Aureimonas sp. SA4125: one gene and its partner. The main gene of each other region encodes a partner of the protein of the gene in region 2 in a complex. Links are inferred from orthologs where the notes say so. Each region holds a gene or a part of one and is shown on either strand. Other genes may lie near its edges. The genes, in order: uvrB and Sa4125_RS15455.

Region 1 (7,032 bases), 260 kb from region 2 along the record:
CTGCCCGCCGGAAGGCCTCTCCTGCCTCCACGCCGCAGCGCCTCACATGCAGGGGAAGCGCGTCGTCCCGACCTCCGACCTGCTGCGGCGGAAAGGCATGCCGTGGAAGGAGATCGAGGCCTGGCTCGGCCAGAAGCTCGTGATGCTGAAGCCGGACCTCGCCGGCAAGGTGACGCCGAAGACCTGGACCATCGCCGAGGCGGCAAAACTCGCCGCCGACCGAAAATACGTCGAAAAACGCTACGACACCGGCGCCGCCGGCGAGGTGCCGTTGGCGCTGTGGATGGAAAAGGGCGCGATGAACGTCGTCGTCTGCACGACGGCGGCCGACGGCGCGGCCCGCATCGCCGCGCTGGTGCAGGCGCTGAACAAAGGCGACGTGATGCCGGTGAAGGATTAGCCGACGGCGCATTTGTGAGGAGATTGGAGTCAAGGGATCCTGGCATTCTCGCAGGCCGGATCGCTTCGGTGTAAGACGCATCTTACATTCGCCGCGGCGCCCGTGCTCCTGCACCGAGATGCCGATCACGCTATTGCCGAAGGACCCATCATGAAACTCCTCCTCGTCATTCTGTCCTCGCTGCTGCTCTCGAGCTGTCTGACCGAGATCAACAAGCCGATCCAGCCAAACGATTCCTGGCGTGAGAAAGCCGAGGCGACGAGCAATCCGATGGGCGCGGAGTAGGCCAGTCGGCGGAGGCTGCAAAGATAGCGGCAGCGTTCGTCGCTGCAGTCCAAGGCGCTGCCCAAACGGCAAGGTCGCATTCCAACGGTGACCTTGCAGCCGATATGAGGACATCCTTCGGCACCCAATAGTTCTCCGGAAGTGCCGCCCAATCCCGTTTGCCGCTCCCCCAATTTCTATGGATCAATGACGGCGGGGCCTCACCGCCCCGGCCGTCCCGTCTTCCCCGTTCTCCGTCCGCCCTTGCGCTTGGCATCGCCCGGATCCTCATACGAGCCGATGCCGATCTTCTCCCGCCGGATCGGGGCGGGGGAGTCGGGCGCTGTCTGCGAGGCGTGCACCGGCTTCTTCGGCAAGGGGCCTTTTGGCAGCGGCTTCTCGGTGCGGCCGACGGTCATCTCGTCGAGGCTGTTCTTGCGGAACAGGGGATCGCGCAAGGGGATGGCCGTGTCGGTGCCCGGTCCCATGTCGTCGATCCCCGGCTTCTGGAAGTAGGAGGGCTTTACCTCGGCCTCCTTCGCCTTGGCGGCCTTGATCAGCGACGGGCCGGTGCGCTCGAATGTGCCGACGGAGCCGGGCGCGAGCGCCGGGCCCTGCGGGCCCTTCAGCTTGCCGCCATGCTTGGTGCGCCCCGAGGACGGGCCTTCGAGTTCGAGATCGCGGGCAAGTGGGTCGTTGCCGATGGCGAGCTCCGTCGCCTGCAGCCGCTTGACCTCGTCGCGCAGGCGCGCGGCGGTCTCGAAGTCGAGATTGGCGGCGGCGTCGCGCATTTCCTTCTGCAGGTATTCGAGGTGGCTCTTGAGATTGTTGCCGACCATGGCGCCTTCGGCGACAAGGCCGCCGGTGGGCACGCGGACATGGTCCTTCTCGTAATAGCTGTCGAGAATGTCGGCGATGTGCGCCTTGACGCTCGCCGGCGTGATGCCGTGCTCGGTGTTGTAGGCCTCCTGCTTGTCGCGGCGCCGGTTGGTCTCGGCGATCGCCCGCTCCATCGAGCCGGTGGTGCGGTCGGCATAGAGGATCACCTTGCCGTCGACATTGCGCGCGGCGCGGCCGATGGTCTGGATCAGCGAGGTCTCCGAACGCAGGAAGCCTTCCTTGTCGGCGTCGAGAATGGCGACGAGGCCGCATTCCGGGATGTCGAGGCCCTCGCGCAGGAGGTTGATGCCGACGAGCACGTCGAAGGCGCCAAGGCGGAGGTCGCGGATGATCTCGATCCGCTCCAGCGTCTCGATGTCGGAATGCATGTAGCGCACGCGCACGCCGTGCTCATGCAGGTATTCGGTCAGATCCTCGGCCATGCGCTTGGTCAGCACCGTGACGAGGACGCGATAGCCCTTGGCGACGGTCTCGCGGATCTCGCCGAGGAGGTCGTCGACCTGGCTGCGCGCCGGGCGGATCTCGATCGGCGGATCGGTGAGGCCGGTCGGGCGGATCACCTGCTCGGCGAAGACGCCGCCGGCATCCTCCATCTCCCAGGCGCCCGGCGTCGCCGAGACGGCGACGGTCTGCGGCCGCATGGCGTTCCACTCCTCGAAGCGCAGCGGCCGGTTGTCCATGCAGGAGGGCAGGCGGAACCCGTATTCCGCCAGCGTCGCCTTGCGCCTGAAGTCGCCGCGGTACATGGCCCCGATCTGGGGGATGGTGACATGGCTCTCGTCGATGAAGACGAGGGCGTTGTCGGGCAGGTATTCGAACAGCGTCGGCGGCGGGTGGCCGGGCTGGCGGCCGGTAAGGTAGCGCGAATAGTTCTCGATGCCGGCGCAGGAGCCTGTCGCCTCGATCATCTCGACGTCGAAGGTGACGCGCTGCTCCAGCCGCTGCGCCTCGAGCAGACGGCCGGCGCGCTGCAGCTCCTCCAGCCGCTGCTTCAGCTCGATCTTGATCAGCTTCACTGCCTGCTGCAGCGTCGGCCTGGGGGTGACGTAGTGCGAGGAGGCGTAGATCTTGACGCTCTTCAGGTCGTCGGTCTTGGCGCCTGTGAGCGGGTCGAATTCCTGGATGGTCTCGATTTCGTCGCCGAACATCGAGATGCGCCAGGCCCGGTCCTCCAGATGCGCCGGAAAGATCTCGATCGTGTCGCCGCGCACCCGGAACGAGCCGCGGACGAAATCCATGTCGCGTCGCTTGTACTGCTGGGCGACGAGGTCGGCGAGCAGCTGGCGCTGGTCGAGCCGGTCGCCCACCGCCATCTGGAAGGTCATCGCCGTATAGGTCTCGACCGAGCCGATACCGTAGATGCAGGACACCGAGGCGACGATGATGACGTCGTCGCGCTCGAGCAGCGAGCGGGTGGCGGCGTGGCGCATCCGGTCGATCTGCTCGTTGATCGAGGATTCCTTCTCGATGAAGGTGTCCGAACGCGGCACATAGGCCTCGGGCTGGTAGTAGTCGTAATAGGAGACGAAATACTCCACCGCGTTGTCGGGGAAGAAGTTCTTGAACTCGCCGTAGAGCTGGGCGGCGAGCGTCTTGTTCGGCGCGAGGATCAGCGCCGGGCGCTGCGTCGCCTCGATCACCTTGGCGACGGTGAAGGTCTTGCCGGAACCGGTGACGCCGAGGAGGACCTGCGTCTGGTCGTGCTCCCTGATGCCGGAGACGAGGTCGGCGATCGCCGTCGGCTGGTCGCCGGCGGGCTCGAAGTCGGACTTGATCCGGAACGGCACGCCGCCTTCCGACTTCTCGGGCCGGGCCGGCCGGTGCGGCAGCCAGACCTCGCCGTTCTTGATCAGCGGGTTGCCCTCGGAGATCAGCCGCGACAGCGCCTCGACGGTGGCGGTAACGCCGCCCTCCGGCAGCGCGGCGGCATCCTCCAGGCTGATATCCATGCCGGCGACGGGATTGAGGCCCGCGGCGGCGCGGCGCTTGGGGTCGGTGGTGCCGCCCATCGAGGTGCCGCGGGACGAGCGGCCGGGTTTGGCCGCGCCGTCCGCCTTGCCGGGCTTTTCCGTCTTCGCGGCACGGGGTTTCCTGGCCGGTCTGTCCTCCTGCGGACGGATCTCGGCAGAGACGGTGCCGCTGTCGGCGGCGCGCTCGGATTCGACCTCCGCCTGGCGGGCGATCTCGTCGGCCCAGCCGGAGATGGGCCCGCCGAGCGGCGCCCCGTCGAATTCCGCCTGCGGCGCCTCGCCGAAGCCGGGGGCGAGACGCTCGGAGGCGTCGGAGAAGTCGAGGATCGGCGAGCGCCGCGGGGATTTCTGCTTGGGATCGGCCATGGCCCCAATATGGGGAAAGCCGGGGGATTCGAGAAGGGGTTGCCGGAATGTTCCGCACGCCGGCAACGGACCGGCGGAGCCGCGTTCAGCTTTCCGGGGCCGCGGCGATCTCGCGCAGGATCCAGTTGCGAAATGCCTGGATCTTCGGAACGGTCCGGCGGGCCGTGCGGTAGCAGAGCCAATAGTCGTGGCTGTCTTTGCAGACGAGATCAAAGGGCTGCACCAGATCCCCGGAAGCGAGTTCCGCGGCGAAGAAGATCGGGTTCAGCATGGCGACCCCCTGGCCGGCGAGGGCGACGCGTGCCTCCAGATCCTGGGCGCCGAGATCGCTGGCGATGCCGCTGTCCGCGTGCGGGCGGCTGACGCCCGCGGCCGCAAACCAGCTGTCCCACCAGCGATAGGCCGGGCTGATCAGTGGCAGGCGCAAGAGGTCGCCGGGTCCGGCGTCCCGGTCGAGCCGGGCGGCGAGGGCGGGGCTCATCATCGGCGTGAACTGGCCGGGGACGAGCAGATGGCAGGTAAGTCCCGGCCAGTCTCCCTTGCCGGCCCGGACGGCGATGTCGACGTCCTCGCGTGCGAGGTCGACGACGGCAACGCTGGTGTCGAGTCGGACGGCGAGGCCGGGATGCTCGACTTGGAAGCCGCCGATCCGTTCGACCAGCCAGGCCGAGGCAAAAGTCTGGAAGACGCTGAGCGACAGCACGCCCGAGGTCTGCCCCTTCGCGTCGGCAAAGGCCGCCGCCAGTTGGTCGAGGGCCTCGCCGGCGGCCTGTGCCAGGAGATGCCCGGCTCCTGTCAGCACCACATCGCGCGGCCGGCGGACGAACAGGGGCGCCCCGACGCGTTCCTCCAGGATCTTGATCTGATAGCTGACCGAGGCCTGCGTCATCCCGAGCTCGCTGGCAGCGCGGGTGAAATTGCCGTGCCGCGCCGCGGCTTCGAAAACCCTGACGGCCGCCAGCGGAGGGAGATTTCGAGACATTGAGCTGCCTTATGCATGGTGATCAAGGTTCGATTGGAACGGCGGGCCGAAACGGGCTTGGATCCTTCTGCCTCACGAGGCCGGAGCAAGACAATGACGACGATCGAAAACTGCAAGAATGCCACTCTCGCCGAGCGGGGTGGTACATCGACGATGCGAGCCTTGGCCCTCTGGGCCGGCCGGCTCGCGCAGTCGTACGGAGTGTTTCGTCTGCAGGATGGCCTGAGGACCCGTCCGCCTGGGATGAGCGCCATAGAGCTGCTCGATGGCCGTGATGTCCTGGGGGGTTCCAAATTGGGCGAGAAGGCGCGGTGAAACCGGCCAGCCGCGTCTTCCGATGACGGCGTCCGGGGAGCGCCTGCCTCCAACCGCCGGCGACAAGGGGCTGCCACTGTTCATGCAGATCCCCGTATATCTCCTTCTTACGCTGCGGAGTTTTTCGCCGATTTTGTGCAATGCAAAAGAATAGGTGAATGTGTCAAGCGCATATTACACCTTTGGTAAAGCATTTCTATCGCGGTTTATCTGTTGTTCCTGCCGAAATCAGTGTAGAGTTAGTGCAGCCTCGACTGGAAGAATTGCCCGCGGCGTGTCGCGGCGGGCAGGGCACCATTTTTCCGCCAACGGAGGCGTTAGGGAGGAAAATGACATGCCAATTCTGACAGCACTCGCCCTCAGCATCGGAATCCTCGGAGGCTTGGCCACATGGGCCTTCGTGGGCCCTGCCGCGGGGCTCGCATTGCAGATCTGGGCCGCCTTCGTCGCATGGGCGGCCTTCTATCACTCCGGCGGGACGAGCGCCGCCTTGAAGACCAATATCCCGGCACACCTTCTCGGCGCTTTCGTCGGCTGGCTGGCGCTGGTCGGCACCACCTCGCTGGCGAACGGTCTCGGTGTTCCCGTGGCGGCGGGACTTTGCGTCGGCATCGGCGCGGCGATCATGGTCCTGGCGGCCAATCTGCCGCTGTTCGCGTCCATTCCCTCGACCGTTTACGGCTTTGCCTGTGTCGCCGCCTATGCGCTGCTCGCCGGAAAGCTCGGAACGCTCTACGCCGTGACCCTCGTCGACAATCCGTTTCTCAATGTTGCGGTGTCGATGATCGTCGGCTCGTTGCTCGGCTATCTGTCGCAGGCCATCGGACTGGCTGTCGCGGCCAAGCCGCGGGCCTCTGCCGCAGCCTAAGGCGCGAGCCCGAACAAGCAACGGCCGCCCGTGCGGGCGGCTGTCGGCAGACTGGGGCCGTTCGCATCGCCACCCCGCCCGGTGCCCTTGCGACGGCGCTTTCCACCGGCAGCGCCGACGCCTGGACGTCGAGGGAAACTGCTGTCCGGGGCAAGAAAGCAACTGGGACGAGTTCTTCGCCGGCTCCCTGTCTTCGGCAGGAGGTAATGGCTTCGGCAGGGGATAATGGCTTCGGCAGGGGATAATGGCTTCGGCAGGAGATAATGGTCTTCGGCAAGGGGTGATGGCGACGCTCGGCTTGGCGCTTCGAGGGGCGCGGGCACGAGCGGCTGACTGCCGCCCTTGATTTCCGCGCCATGTTTCTGGCCGGGGGCCTTGGACGAGGCCTTGGACGGAGCGGCGCATGGCTGGACGTGTGCCTGACGGGACCACTGTCCGACACGACTGGTGACGGCAGGGTGGGCCGGAACGCGTGTCTGGCCGGCGGTTTCTTCCCCCTTGCCGAGCTCGTCGCACCGCGGAGGCGGGCGTTCCGCGCAGTCGCGGGACAGCAGGGCGCAAGACGATACCTTTACCCTGACGGGTGCCGATCTTCAGCAATCGCTTACCACCGCATGCCTATTCTGGGCTTCGTCCGCCTGCGTGTCGCGGACCATCAGAGGCCGACCATGGGTATGCTTAGTGTCGGATGGCGCCTCATTGCGCCCGCAGCCGTGTGTGTGGTGGCCGGCGCCATGTCGGCGGCCTGGGCGAATGACTGGCGCAACGAGCCGTTGCCCCCTGCCGACATCCCGTTCACGACGGGCGGCGTCGCGCCGCGGCTGATGTGGGGCGGTCCCGTTCCTGTCGAGCCGCGCCCCGGCGAGGTGCCGGTCTACGTGCCGAGCCCCTCCGTCGTCGATCACCAAAGGCCGGCACCGACCGGCTATGCCCCGGTCGAGGACCCGTACCAGCCGGCGTCGAGCCC
Region 2 (7,080 bases):
GAGGGAGGAGCCGCGATGCACAGAAATTTTTTCCCAGTCTATCCGCGGCAAGACACTCTGTCTGATATCCTGGATCGCCGGGCTCATCTGAGAAGTCTCCGGGTTGTTGCTGCGGCCCTTCATCTTCGGAATCTCACCCTGCGAGCGGGTTTTAACCCGAACCAGCCGCGCACGCCGAGGGCCAATGGTAAAGAGAGTGGCCGTTGGACAGACCGACGTGTCGCGATAAACGTCGATATCCCTCCTCGTTCTCCGAATGGCAGGAAAGGTCCCCGGCTCAGGCCGCCGCAATCCCATCCGAAGCGGGGGATCGGCGACAATGGTGGGCCTCCTATGGAGAATCCGCCAGCGCTCTCAACAGAGCGACCTCCTACAACGCCACAGCGAAATCAGGTGGCCAAAGCGATTGCCCGCTGGGTCGTGAAGGCCGCTGCGCGTCGTGCCTCGGGGCCGCTCGGGCTCTTGTTGGATGCCGTGGAGGTCATTGGCTGGCTCGATGAAATCTACCCGGATATTCAGAGCTATTCTGACGCGCTGAAATCTTTGGACGAACTGCAGCGCCTGGTGCGGGATCCGCAGCCCGGTTACGAAATCCACCACATCGTCGAGAAAACATCTGCCGCCAAGGATGGCTTTCCCAAATCGATGATCGAGTCACCGGAGAATCTGGTGCGGATACCGAAATTCAAGCATCATGAGATTACCGCGTGGTACAATAGCCTTAATGAAAATTTCGGATTTATAACGCCGCGCCAGTATTTTTGGGGTGCTAGCTGGCAGGAACGTTACGAGGTCGGCCTCCAGAGGCTACGCGATAGGAGGGTGCTAAAGTGATCGCTCGAATTTCCGATGATTGGGCGGATGACGATTTGGTTGAGAGGTTCGTTGAAATTGCGATTAGTCAAGACCAAGCCGAAATCGAAAGTAACACTATGCGCTTCAATCGTAATTACCCACCCCCTTGTCACGGGCCGAATTCCCTGAATCCATGGACGGATGGATCGCGGTGATTTGCAGCGTCTGACGAAGGAAGAGTTGATCGATCTGGTGCTGAAGATTCAGCGTCCGGAGAAGACGTCACGCACATCCTCGAAGCCTCCGTCTAGTGACCGCAAGGAGCGCCGTGAGCAGGCAAGACCTGGCGGCGCCAAGCCCGGTCACGAAGGCCACAGCCGAGCGATGGGTGAGGATTTCGATCGGCTCGTCGATCACCGTCCCGAGCAATGCTCCTGCTGCCAGGCAGCCCTGGCCGATAGCCTTCCCGCGGAGATCGGCGGCACGTACGAGACGGTCGATCTGCCGGAGATCAAGCCGTTCGTGACGCGTCATCGCCGGCTTTCGGTTTGTTGTCCTTCCTGCGGCACGCTTGTCTCAGCGGGATTGCCCGATGCGGCAAGGGGGACGCCGTTCGGGCCGCGGCTGCATGCGGTGGCGACCTATCTTAAGACCTTCCAGGCCCTGTCCTATGAACGGCTTCAGAAAGCTCTGGCCGATCTCTTCGGCTTGCAGATCAGCCAGGGCGGGCTGATGAACATGCTGCGCCGGGCGCAGGGCACCTTCGTCGCCGACCGCGATCTCGCCATTGCCGCCCTGCGCCGCTCCAAGGTGGTGGCCTCGGACGAGACCGGCGTTCGCATCGAAGGCAGCAACGCCTTCCAATGGGTGTTTCGCTGCGATGACGCAGTCGTCCATCGTGCCGCTCCGACCCGTGGTGCCATCGTGGTCAGGACCCTGATGGACGGGCACCGGCCAAAGGTCTGGTGTTCCGATCGCTACTCTGCCCAGCAGGGACATGCCGACGCCCATCAGACCTGTCTGGCTCATCTGGCCCGCGACGTCGCCTACGCCGAACAGGCGGGCGAGGATCTGCTGCCGTCGCGGCTGCGGATCTGGCTGTCCAAGGCTTTCGCTTTGGCCAGCGGCATCACGACCTTCGCCGCATCGACCATCGTCGCCAAGCGCCGTGCACTGGAGCGAAGTCTTTCCGAGATCCTCGCCGCACCGACCTCCTGCCCTTTCGCTCGAGTGGTCCAGCACAAGTTCAGGCGAGCGCGCGACCAGCTCCTGACCTTCACTCTCTGGACCGGGATGGTCGAGGCCACCAACAACGGCTGCGAGCGCGCCCTGCGACCGGCCGTGATCCAGCGCAAGGTCACCAACGGCTATCGATCCATGTGGGCCGCCGAAGGCGAAGCTGACATCCGAACCGTCGTCGATACCGCCCGGCTGCGCCAAGGGGGCAACGTCTTCAACACAATTCTCGAGACGGTAGGCGCCTGACATTCTACGGAATGCGGGGGTGGGTAATTACCTTCAATCAGCTGTTTAAACAAAAAATTGCCGTCGTCGATCTGCTGCGCAACAGGCCGGGCGACCATCGAGCTTTGCTGACCAGTCTCTACGAGCATCAGAATCTCAGGGTTCGGCTCAATGCCGCGATGGCGACCTTGGCCGTGGCTCCACTTCAAGCGCGACGTGTCTTGGAGCAACTGCGAGACTGGGGGTACCCACCTTACGATGCCGACGCTCGAGAAACCCTGAGAGCCCTTGAGACAGGATTGTTCGTGCCGAGTTGAGCTTTCAATCTCGCAGCTCCGGCTGAAACGCGGCCCTCCCGCACCACGACCTCACGCCGCCTGCAAAAACCCCTCCAGCACGCGCTTCTGCCCGGCCTTGTCGAAATCCACTGTCAGCTTGTTGCCCTCGACGGCGACGACGGAGCCCGGGCCGAACTTGAGGTGGAAGACGCGGTCGCCGACGGCGAAGCGGCTTTCCTCCGTCATCACCGATTTGGCGACGAGCTCGCCCTGGATCTCGCGCGGGCCGCCTGATTTGGCCGAGGAATAGAGGCCGGCGCCGCGGCGCGGGGCCTGGTTGTGGCTGCGGTCCATGCGGCCGCCGAAGCCGTCGCGCGGATTGTCGCGGGCAGGGTTGTCGCGGGCCGGGGTGTCGTAGGCGTCCTCGTCGGGGGGGATTTGCGAATACTCGTCCATGCCGGCCTTGCGGGCGCTTTCGGCGGCATAGCGGTCGGCCTTGGCGGAGACGTCGGAGCGCGCGCGCGGATTGGGGCCGCTGACGCCGCCCTCGCCATAGCGCATGCCGTGATCTTTTGGCCCGGAGCGCGAGCCCCAGGCGGTGTCGCGGCCCCCGCCGCCTGCTTCCCCGGCACGCGCGGCCTGGGCGCGTTTCCAGCCGGGCGTCTGGTAGCTCGTCGTGGAAAACGCGTCGGCATCCCAGCGCGATGCGCCATAGCCGCGGGTTCCGCCATAGCCGCCATAGGAGGTCGACGGCTCCTTCACCTCGACATGCGCCTCCGGCAGTTCGTCGAGAAAGCGCGAGGGGATGGTCGACTGCCAGAGCCCGTGGATTCGCCGGTTGGAGACGAACCAGATCTTCACCCGCTTCTTGCCGCGGGTGATGCCGACATAGGCGAGCCGGCGCTCCTCCTCGAGGCCGGAGCGGCCGCCCTCGTCGAGCGAGCGCTGGTGCGGGAAGAGGCCTTCCTCCCAGCCGGGCAGGAACACCGTCTCGAATTCCAGGCCCTTGGCCGAATGCAGCGTCATGATCGACACGGCATCCATGGCCGCGTTCTGCTCGACATCCATGACCAGCGACACATGCTCGAGAAAGCCGGGCAGGTTGTCGTAGAGATCCATGGAGCGGATCAGCTCCTTCAGATTGTCGAGCCGTCCCGGCGCCTCGGCCGAGCGGTCGTTCTGCCACATCTCGGTATAGCCGGACTCCTCCAGGATCATCTCGCCGAGATCGGTGTGCTTCATCGTGGCGACGAGCCCGGCCCAGCGCTGGAAATTGGCGACGACGGTGCGCAGCGCCGTCCGCGGCTTCGGCTTCAGCTCCTCGGTGGCACTGATCGCTTCCGCCGCCGCCATCAGCGGGATGCCCTTGGCGCGGGCATAGTCGTGCAGCATCCGAAGCGCCGCGTCGCCGAGGCCGCGCTTCGGCGTGTTGACGATGCGCTCGAAGGCGAGGTCGTCGGCCGGCTGCACGACGCAGCGGAAATAGGCGAGCGCGTCGCGGATCTCCTGCCGCTCGTAGAAGCGCGGGCCGCCGATGACGCGGTAGTTCAGACCCATGGTGACGAAGCGGTCTTCGAACTCGCGCATCTGGAACGAGGCGCGCACCAGGATCGCCATGTCGTTGAGGAGATGGCCCTTGCGCTGCAGCTGCTCGATCTCCTCGCCGACGCCGCGCGCCTCCTCCTCCGAATCCCAACCGGCATTGACCTCGACCTTGTCGTGGCTGGGGTCGACATGGTCGGTGAACAGCGTCTTACCGAGCCGGTCCTCGTTATGCGCGATGAGCTGCGACGCCGCGCCGAGGATGTGCGCGGTCGAGCGGTAGTTGCGCTCCAGCCGGATCACGGTGGCGCCGGGAAAATCCTTGTCGAAGCGCAGGATGTTGTCGACCTCGGCGCCGCGCCAGCCATAGATCGACTGGTCGTCGTCGCCGACGCAGCAGATGTTGACGGTATCGGCGGCGGGTTCGCGGGAGGACGGGGCGGGGCGGGGCGATGGGGTCTCGGGGATGGCAACTGGCCCGTCTGAAGTAGGGTCGCCCCAAGGCGGCGGGATGTTCTCGCCGTCGTCGACAAGGTCGTCGAAGGCCGACGCATCGATCTCCCCCCTCGAGGGGGAGATGGCCGGCAGGCCAGAGGGGGGCGAACTGCCGCCGTCCTCGCCGGAATAAATCGAGGCCCGCTCACCCCCCTCTGCCTTGCCAGGCATCTTCCCCTCAAGGGGGGAGATCGGATGTGCCGGATGCGGCTGTGCTTGTTGGGCCCGTGCCTTCGGCCGCTGCGCCAGAAGCCGCAGCCAGAGATATTGCGCGACATTGGTGTCCTGGTACTCGTCGACGAGGATGTAGCGGAAGCGGCGGTGGTATTCGGCCAGCACGTCCGGATGGGCGCGGAAAATGGCGATCGGATGCATCAGCAGATCGCCGAAATCGGTGGCGTTGAGGCTGACCAGCCGGTCCTGATAGGCTTGGTAGAGCATCCGTCCCTTGCCGTCGGCAAACGCTCGCGCATCGCCCTCCGGGATGTCCTTCGGCGTCAGGCCCTTGTTCTTCCAGCCGTCGACAAGGCCGGCGAAGGCGCGCGCCGGCCAGCGCTTGTCGTCGAGATTGGCGGCCTGGATCAGCTGCTTGATCAGGCGGATCTGGTCGTCGGTGTCGAGAATGGTGAAGTTGGATTTGAGGCCGACGAGCTCGGCATGCCGGCGCAGGATCTTCACGCCGATGGAGTGGAAGGTGCCGAGCCAGGGCATGCCCTCGACCTGTTCGCCGACGAGGAGGGCGATGCGCGTCTTCATCTCGCGCGCCGCGCGGTTGGTGAAGGTGACGGCAAGGATCTGGCTCGGATAGGCTTTGCCGGTCGACAGGATATGCGCGATTCGCGTCGTCAGCACCCGCGTCTTGCCGGTGCCGGCGCCGGCGAGCACGAGCACCGGACCCTCCGTCGCCTCGACGGCGGCGCGCTGCTCGGCGTTGAGGCCCTCGAGATAGTCTGGCGCGCGCTGGCCGCGGGCTGCGAGGGCTCGGGCGGCAATGCCGCCGCCGCGTGGCACTGCCTCTTTCGACTCGCGCCGGCTCGGATCATTGGAATCGCTCATGGCTTCCTATCTAATCGATATCCGCGGGAACACTAGGGGAACGCGGCGACCCACAGCATGGCTCGTCCTGGTCGAGCCGAGCATGCCCAGCGGCACAAGCCACCGCCGCGCACCGAAGCAATAATATGTTCGCCGGACCACCGTGCCGCGGCGGCATCGTCGTTCGGCGTCAGGAAGGTCAATCATGAAGGAGGACAGGATGAGCCAGACGGAGATCACCCAAGCGATGATCGACGCCTACGACGAATATACGCATCTGACGCTCGACCGCCGCGGCTTCATGCAGAAGCTGAGCGGGCTCGCCGGCTCGGCGGCTGCGGCTGCGGCGGTGGCACCGTTGCTGGCGGCCTCCGGCGCGAAGGCGGCGGTCGTCGCCCCGGACGATCCCGATATCACGGCAGTCTGGGCGACCTACAACGCCGACGGCACGGAGATGAAGTCCTATCTGGTGAAGCCCGCCAAAGGGGATGGTCCCTTTCCCGGTGTCATCGTGATCCACGAGAACCGGGGCCTCAACGGCCACATCCAGGACGTCACGCGGCGGCTCGCCAAGGAAGGCTTCGTGGCGCTGGCACCGGACTTTCTCTCGACCGAAGGCGGAACGCCGCCCGACGAGGACAAGGCGCGCGAACTGATCGGCGGCCTGGATCCGGCAAAGACCGTCGCGCTCGCCGTCGGCAGCGAGGTCTGGCTGCGGCAGGCTGACGGCGTGAACGGAAAGGTCGGCGCCATCGGCTTTTGCTGGGGCGGCGCGCTCGTCAGCGAGCTCGCCATCGCCGGTCCCGATCTCAAGGCCGGCGTCGCCTATTACGGCCGGCAACCCAAGGAGGCAGACGTCGGCAAGATCAAGGCGGCGATGATGCTGCACTATGCCGGTCTCGACACCCGCATCAATGCCGGCATCGACGCCTACAAGACGGCGTTGGAGAAGGAAGGCGTCGAGCACCAGATCCATGTCTATGACGGCGTCAACCACGCCTTCAACAACGACACCTCGGCCGCGCGCTACGACAAGGCGGCCGCCGATCTCGCATGGCAGCGGACCGTCGACTTCCTGAGGACCAAGCTCGCGTGACGGGCCGGACCTCGCGGCAGGTCTTTCTCCAGCCTGACGCGGCGGCCGGAATTCCAAACAATGCCCTGCCGCTCCTTGTCGCGGCAGGAGTCCTGGATCCGGCGACGCCCGCGGCGTCGGTGCACTTCCTGCTGCGGGAAAACGGGTGGCAGGGAACGTGGACCTACACGGTCTACGACTTCTGGCACTTCCACGTCACGGGGTTCGAGGTGCTCGTGTGCATCGCCGGCAAGGCCAGCATCGGCTTTGGCGGCGACCGCGGCACGGCGGTGACCATGGAGCCGGGCGACGCCGTCATCATTCCGGCCGGCGTGGCGCATCGACGCCTGTCCGGTTCGCCGGATTTCCAAGTCGTCGGCGCCTATCCCCCCGGTC

The links.
Region 1: the proteins of Sa4125_RS15455 (region 2) and uvrB are in contact, whole or in part, in a crystal structure (PDB 7EGT), measured with the Thermus thermophilus proteins. The link is inferred for Aureimonas sp. SA4125 from one-to-one orthologs. Residues at the interface, in WP_096412145.1 of Thermus thermophilus: His654, Arg656, Phe657, Gln666, Asp668, Glu669, Lys680, Arg681, Leu682, Ser683, Lys685, Tyr686, Ala687; in WP_096411307.1 of Thermus thermophilus: Glu23, Leu25, Arg26, Asp27, Gly28, Glu29, Arg30, Phe31, Arg55, Glu326, Asp327, Phe328, Glu379, Ser382, Gln383, His398, Gly400, Arg401.

What each region holds. Positions count from the first base shown.
Region 1 is NZ_AP025032.1:3,515,180-3,522,211, reverse strand. The notes cover bases 686-4,219. They hold uvrB (excinuclease ABC subunit UvrB), read right to left. Parts: upstream 3,901-4,219; coding sequence 886-3,900; downstream 686-885. Other genes in these bases: Sa4125_RS16640 (LysR substrate-binding domain-containing protein), read right to left, coding at 3,986-4,219. Outside these bases: Sa4125_RS16650 (hypothetical protein), read left to right, coding at 1-400; Sa4125_RS24235 (hypothetical protein), read left to right, coding at 551-685; more of Sa4125_RS16640, read right to left, coding at 4,220-4,882; Sa4125_RS16635 (hypothetical protein), read left to right, coding at 4,976-5,197; Sa4125_RS16630 (DUF1097 domain-containing protein), read left to right, coding at 5,532-6,065; Sa4125_RS16625 (extensin family protein), read left to right, coding at 6,734-7,032. UniProt on the Escherichia coli protein: The UvrABC repair system catalyzes the recognition and processing of DNA lesions. A damage recognition complex composed of 2 UvrA and 2 UvrB subunits scans DNA for abnormalities.
Region 2 is NZ_AP025032.1:3,261,398-3,268,477, reverse strand. The notes cover bases 2,428-6,009. They hold Sa4125_RS15455 (UvrD-helicase domain-containing protein), read right to left. Parts: upstream 5,631-6,009; coding sequence 2,628-5,630; downstream 2,428-2,627. Other genes in these bases: Sa4125_RS15450 (dienelactone hydrolase family protein), read left to right, coding at 5,830-6,009. In the rest of the region: Sa4125_RS15470 (hypothetical protein), read left to right, coding at 394-834; Sa4125_RS15465 (IS66 family transposase), read left to right, coding at 997-2,280; more of Sa4125_RS15450, read left to right, coding at 6,010-6,705; Sa4125_RS15445 (hypothetical protein), read left to right, coding at 6,702-7,080. UniProt on the Escherichia coli protein: A helicase with DNA-dependent ATPase activity. Unwinds DNA duplexes with 3'-5' polarity. Translocates on single-stranded DNA with 3'-5' polarity. Initiates unwinding more efficiently from a nicked substrate than double-stranded DNA.